2 regions of the Rhodoferax sp. PAMC 29310 genome follow, and region 2 is predicted to be linked to the other one. Evidence: riboswitches for the same ligand, from Rfam matches in the RefSeq annotation. Region 2 holds a riboswitch; the other holds the start of a gene.
The links. A riboswitch is a leader RNA that binds a small molecule or an ion and turns the genes downstream of it on or off. The one in region 2 is predicted to bind glycine.

Region 1 (3,406 bases), 1.5 Mb from region 2:
GGCAGGGGAGATTGCATCGACATGAGGACTCACAAACCGTTCGCCTCAAGCCTGTCGAAGGGCGAGCGAAACAAGGGGGGGAATGGGCTACGACAGGCTCAGCCGGCGCGGGCCGCAGCCCGCAGCCCTATTTAGGCGCCAGCGGAGAAGCTGGTGTAGCTGGTTTCGTCCATCAGGGCGTCCAGCTCGGCCGGGTTGGACAGCTTGACCTTGAAGAACCAGCCGGCGCCCAGTGGGTCGGAGTTGGCGAGAGCTGGGTCAGCGCGCAGGGCTTCGTTCACCTCGATGATCTCGCCGGTGACGGGCATGTAGACGTCAGCGGCGGCTTTCACGGATTCGACGACGCCGGCAATGTCTTTGGCAGCAAAAGTGGCGCCGACTTCGGGCAGGTCCACAAACACCACATCGCCCAAGGCATCTTGCGCGTGGTGCGTGATGCCGACGATGGCGGTGTCGCCGTCAATGTTCAGCCATTCGTGGTCAGGGGTGTACTTGATGGTCATGGAGGCGCTCCTAAAAAATGATGAAAGGTGTCAGTCGTTGAAACAGTAAAAATTCTGTGTGGGCTTTAACCCTGGCTTTTAGCCGCGGAAGTAGTTGGTGGGCACAAACGGCATGGCCACTACCTCCATGGGCACGGCCTTGCCGCGCACCATGGCGTTGATCTTTGTGCCCAGCGCGGCCAGTTCAGGCGGCACATAACCGATGGCCACTGGCTTGTCGATGGTGGGGCCCAGCAGGCCACTGGTCACTTCGCCAATGCGGTTTCCAGCCAGGTCTTGCAATTCGGTGTGGTCACGCACGGGAATGCGCTCCAGCGCCATGAGTCCCACACGTTTTCGGGTTGCAGCGCCCGCGCCACCTGCGAGTTGCGCTAGTATTTTGCTAGCCCCCGGAAAACCGCCGGCACGGGCGCCATCAGTACGTCGCACCTTTTGCATGGCCCAGTTCAGAGTCGCCTCGACGGGCGTGGTGGTGGTGTCAATGTCGTTGCCATACAAGCACAGACCGGCTTCCAGGCGCAGCGAGTTGCGCGCACCCAGACCAATGGGCTTCACTTCAGGCTGGGCCAGCAGGGCGTGGGCGAGGGCGTTGGCGTCGCTCTCGTGCACGGAGATCTCAAAACCGTCTTCTCCGGTGTAGCCACTGCGGGTTAAAAAGACGTGAATGATTTTTGTGCCAGCGTCTACTTTGAAGTTGCCGCCAGTCATGAACACCAAGTTTTCCACGCCGGGCGCCAGGCGAGACAAGACGGTGACGGCCTGTGGGCCCTGCAGTGCCAGCAAGGCCATCTCAGGCATGGGAATCACCTGGCAACGCTCGCCGATCTTGGCCTGGATGTGGGCAATGTCTCCGATCTTGCAAGCACCGTTGACGATGACAAAAATCTCGTCATCGCCTTTGTTGAAGAACATCAGGTCGTCAATGATGCCTCCGTCGTCATTGAGCAGCAGACCGTAGCGCTGTTTTCCCACGGCCAGATCGATCACGTCCACCGGCATCAGGGTCTCAAAAGCGGCGGCGGCGTCAGGGCCCACCAGACGCAACTGGCCCATGTGGGACACATCAAACAAGCCGGCGGCCGTGCGGGTGTGGTGGTGTTCGGCCATCAGGCCGGCGGGGTACTGCACGGGCATGGAATAGCCGGCAAATGGCACCATGCGGGCGCCCAGCGAGACATGCAGATCATTCAGCGGAACACTAAGCAGCGCGGCAAGAGGGGGTGTGGTGGCAGTCATCAGCGAACTCCGGTTCGGGCGCGTGGCGCCCAGGGGCGTATCCAAATCCGAAGGTTTGACGCGATGTCAAACCCCTGGCCTGTGCCCCCGCTGTCCGCTCTACCTGAGAGATTCACCGGGCCAACGTCAACCCGGGTGGGCTGGCAGACTGCGGTTTGCTCCTTCGGTGGGCCAAATCCGGTTTGGCCTCTCTCCAGTGGGGAGACGCGCTGGGTGGTGACACCCTGACGCGCTTGTCAGTCCTTTTGCCTGAGCGTTCAAACCGCTGCAATCAGCGGTTCTGCGCCTTCGGCGGCTTTCTCTGGGAAAGCTCTCTCCTGACGAGTCGGAATTCTAATGCAGGCCGGCAGTGATCGATCTCAATCCGTCCAAACTGCCTTGGATTCCCACTGGGTCACCCAGGCGGGAATTTGGTTCGCTGGCATCGGGCGGGCTATCCCATAGTCTTGTGCCATTTCGCAGCCCAGCGACAGAAGCGCTTGGCCCTGGGCAGCCGTCTCAACCCCTTCGGCGACCACGTTGCGTCCAAAGGCCTGGGCCAGGCCTATGACGCCCTTGACGATGGCGAGGTCGCTGGGGTCGTCTAGCATGTCCCGAACAAAAGTCTGGTCAATTTTCAAGGTTTGCGCCGGCAGGCGTTTGAGGTAGGTGAGGGAGGAGTGACCGGTGCCAAAGTCGTCCAGCGCAAAGCTCACGCCCAAGGCATGGCAGGCGTGCATGGCATCACAGACTCGGTCGTAATCTTCCAGTGCGCTGGATTCCAGCACCTCAAGGCCTAGGCGCTGTTGCGGCACGTCCGGGTGCTTGGTCAGAATGTCGCTCAGGCGTTCGGCAAAGCCGGATTGCTGCAACTGCGCTGCATCCAGGTTCACGCTCACTTTCACATCCAGTCCTTGTGCCAACCACGCGCTGGCTTGGCTCAGGGCGGTCTCAATCACCCATTCGCCGACCTCCATGCTGATTGGGTGGCCTGCCATGAGCGGCAGAAACGCTGCGGGCGGCAGCAATCCCTTTTCGGGGTGTTGCCAGCGGATCAGCGCTTCCACGCTAGTGACAACGCCCGACTGCATATTGACCTTGGGTTGGTAGTGCAGAACGAACTCACGGCGGTCCAGCGCGGTGCGAATGTTTTGGAGCCCTTCACGGCGCGACTGAATGGCCACGTCCTGCGCGATGTCGAACAACTGGTAGCGGTTTTTCCCCGCTTGCTTGGCGGCGTACATGGCCTGGTCGGCATGGCGCATCAGTTGGTCGGCGTCCGCCGGGTCTTGCGGATAAAAAGTCACGCCCATGCTGGCAGATACGCGAACAATGATGTGATCTTTTTCGCCTTGTTCGTCAGGCGCCGTCGAAACCGTCACAGGAACCGCTGCCGCTTGTAGCAGACGCTCCAGCACAGGAATGCCATCGTCGGGTTCTGACAGGTTGCTCAATACGGCCACAAACTCGTCTCCGCCCAGGCGCGTCAAGGTATCTCCCTCACGCAAGGCGATTTTCATACGACGTGACACCTCAATCAACAGCGCGTCCCCGGCGGCGTGCCCGTACTCGTCGTTGACCTCTTTGATGTTGTCCAGGTCCAGATAAACCACTGCCAATGAGTGGTTTTGGCGCTGACACTGATTCATGGCGTGGCTGAGTCGGTCGGCCAGCAGCAGGCGGTTGGG
Region 2 (3,406 bases):
ACCTGATCATTGTGGATGCCGAAAGCGAGGCCCGTGATGCGCTTGAGCATGTGGTCATGGCCACCCGGGACGCGCGACGCCCCATCGTGATGTTCACCAACAACAATGACACCTCCCAGGTGCGCCATGCTGTGGCATCCGGGGTTACGGCCTACATCGTCGCCGGGCTGTCCAGCGAACGCATTCGCCCCATTTTGGACGTCGCCATGGCCCGTTTCCAGCACGAGCAGGCTTTGCGTCAGGAGCTGGCCGACACCAAGACTGAACTCAAAGACCGCAAAACCATTGACCGCGCCAAAGGCCTGCTCATGCAGCGCCAAAACCTGAACGAACAGCAAGCTTTCGACAAGCTGCGCAAAACCGCCATGGACAAGGGACTGAAACTGGCCGACGTGGCCCAGCGCATGCTGGACGTGGCCGACCTGCTCGCCTGAGGTGCAACGGCGGCCGGCGGCGCATCATTTAAGTCGAAGACCTCAAGCAAATCGCGCCGCCCCGGTGGTAAGGTCACGCCATGAAAACACAAATAGATCATCTGGTTGTCGTGGCCAAAACCCTGGAGTTGGGTGTGCAATGGTGCGAAGCCACCCTAGGCGTCACCCCCGGTCCCGGCGGCGAGCATGCGCAGTTTGGCACGCACAACCGCCTCATCAAAATTGCCACGCCAGCCTACCCGCTGGCCTACCTGGAAATCATCGCCATCAATCCAACCGCCTCGCGCCCCGCCAATGCGGTTGGCAAGCGCTGGTTTGACATGGACGACGCGGCACTGCAGGCGGCCGTTGCCAAACAGCCGCGTCTGGTGCACTTCGTGGTCAATACCGACGACATGCAAGCGGCCCGAATAGCGCTGAAACGCCAAGACATCGAACCCGGTCTCGCGGTACACGCCAGCCGCCATACCCGCAAAGGGGTGCTGCAATGGCAAGTCACGGTGCGTGAAGACGGGCAACGCCTGTTTAATGGCGCACTGCCCAGCTTGATTCAATGGGGCAAGCCTGACGCGGAAGAGCCCTTGCGCCTGCACCCGCGCAACAGCCTGCCCCGTTCTGGTATCTCGCTGCAAAGCATTGCCGTGACCCACCCCACCGCGTCCAAACTGCAGGCTGCGTATGACGCACTGGGGCTCACCGGCATTGCCGTCGAAGAGGGTCCCGCCAACCTCATTGCCACGTTGAAGACCCCCAAAGGCTTGGTGCAACTGGAGAGCCAAGGGGTTTAAGAACCAACGCAGCCCGAAGTCTGGCGGCAGTGAAATATTTCCGCCGGTCACTTCATCCAACCCGCTAGAATCCTGTCCGGCAGGAGAGAGAGCGTCCCAGACGCTCCACCGAAGGCGCAAACTCCCATGAACGCTCAGGTACACCCTCACCGGTGACGTACTGCCACCATTTGTAAACGCCGTCTGGAGAGCCATCGCCACCCGCAAGGTGTCGGCGATGCACCGAAGGAGCAAGCTCCGCAGTCCACTGCGGTGTGAATCTCTCAGGTACCAAGGACAGGGGGAGCGGCATCCGGGCAGCGCCCTGGGTGCTATTTATTCCATAGTGCACTCTGCAGGTTCTGCCTGGGCTAGACCCCGAAAAGGTTATCCATGCGTATCATCGTTCTTGGCAGCGGGCTTCTTGGCGTCAGTTCAGCCTATTACCTCTCCCAACAGGGTCATGAAGTCACCGTGGTGGACCGCCAGTCCTCCCCGGCGGCGGAAACCAGTTTTGCCAACGGCGGGCAAATCTCGGTCAGCCATGCCGAGCCTTGGGCCAACCCCGGCGCGCCCATCAAGCTGCTGCAATGGCTGGGCAAAGAAGACGCGCCACTGCTGTTTCGCCTGCGGGCCGACATGCGCCAGTGGATGTGGGGATTGCAGTTTCTACGCGAGTGCACACCGGCGCGCACCCGCCACAACATTCAGCAAATCGTGCGCCTGGGCACTTACAGCCGCGACACATTGCAGCAACTGCGCCGCGACACGGGCATTGAGTACGACCAGCGCACGCAAGGTATTCTGCATTTTTACACCTCGCAAAAAGAGTTTGACGCCGCTCTGGCACCCACCGAGCAAATGCGCGAACTGGGGTGCGAGCGCAACATCGTGAGCGCCGACGAGGCCGTTCGTCTGGAGCCCACCCTGGGCCATATTCGCCCACAGTTGGCCGGTGCCACCTACACCGCCGAAGACGAGTCGGGTGACGCCAATCGCTTTGCCCGCGAGTTGGTCAAACTGTGCGAAGCCAATGGGGTGAAGTTTTTTATGAACCACACCATCACCGCCTTGCGCGAAGCGGGTGGACAGATTGACCACGTGGAGGCCACCGACAACGAGGGCCGCTTCCAGCGCCTGTACGCAGACTCATACGTGATGGCCATGGGGTCTTTCAGCCCGTTGTACCTGAAGCAGCTCGGCATCAAACTGCCTATTTATCCCGCCAAAGGCTATTCGGTCACCATGCCCGTGAAGGACGCCAACATGGCGCACCAGGTCAGCTTGACGGATGATGAATTCAAACTGGTTTTTTCACGCCTGACGCCGGTGAATGGCGACGGCACCGACCGCTTGCGCATTGCCGGCACGGCGGAGTTCAATGGCTATGACCGCGACCTGAACCGCATTCGCTGCGAAGCCATCGTCCGCCGGGTGGAGCAACTGTTCCCCGGAGCCGGCGACGCCACCCAAGCCAGTTTCTGGAGCGGCCTTCGCCCCGCTACACCCAGCAACGTGCCGCTGATCGGCAAAAGCAAGCTGCCCAACCTGTTCCTCAACACCGGCCACGGCACGCTGGGCTGGACGCACGCTTGTGGCTCCGGCAAATCCATTGCCCGCATCGTGAGTGGGTTGACGCCCGAAGTGGACTTTGCGTTTACCCAAGGCTGAGTCATGGTCGACCTTGCCAGGATGGTGCACCGCACCATCCTCGTGCTGATTCACACTTAGACAAGAAATTGACACCTAGCCCTTGTCCGATATGCGGAAGAAGCTACATATTCGATAGCAACTCACTCTCAAAAAAGTTGGCACAGTGATTGCTTAGACATTGATACGACCAAAGTAGGTCACCAGACGGGTTGAGTCCAAAGGCGGATTCAACCGGTCGATCCGGACAAAGGCGTCCCCACCTGCACGCGGCTTGCACCAAGCCCCGCGCAGCGTGAGGACGCCTTTTTTTGCTTTTCGTTTGTTTTTAAACCTTGGAGAAGACACATGACTGACTTACTCGCCAATTCACTGAGCCGACGGACTGTGCTGCAATCGGCCGCCGTGGGCGCCATCGGTATCAGCCCCGCGCTGCGCTCGGTGGTGTACGCCGGTGGCTCTGACGCGCCAGAAAAAACCGAGGTCAAGATTGGATTCATTCCCCTGACCGATTGCGCCAGCGTGGTGATGGCCTCCGTGCTGGGGTTTGACAAG

Region 1: another riboswitch for glycine. It lies ahead of gcvT (glycine cleavage system aminomethyltransferase GcvT); the one in region 2 lies ahead of J8G15_RS07645 (D-amino acid dehydrogenase).

What each region holds. Positions count from the first base shown of each region.
Region 1 covers NZ_CP072852.1:187,792-191,197, forward strand. The annotation lists gene gcvP (aminomethyl-transferring glycine dehydrogenase) at 1-23, opposite strand, end outside; gene gcvH (glycine cleavage system protein GcvH) at 132-503, opposite strand; gene gcvT (glycine cleavage system aminomethyltransferase GcvT) at 582-1,739, opposite strand; glycine riboswitch at 1,820-1,946, opposite strand; glycine riboswitch at 1,967-2,069, opposite strand; gene J8G15_RS00935 (bifunctional diguanylate cyclase/phosphodiesterase) at 2,099-3,406, opposite strand, start outside.
Region 2 covers NZ_CP072852.1:1,670,218-1,673,623, forward strand. The annotation lists gene J8G15_RS07635 (ANTAR domain-containing response regulator) at 1-434, shown strand, start outside; gene J8G15_RS07640 (VOC family protein) at 515-1,222, shown strand; glycine riboswitch at 1,293-1,381, shown strand; glycine riboswitch at 1,396-1,512, shown strand; gene J8G15_RS07645 (D-amino acid dehydrogenase) at 1,595-2,872, shown strand; gene J8G15_RS07650 (CmpA/NrtA family ABC transporter substrate-binding protein) at 3,200-3,406, shown strand, end outside.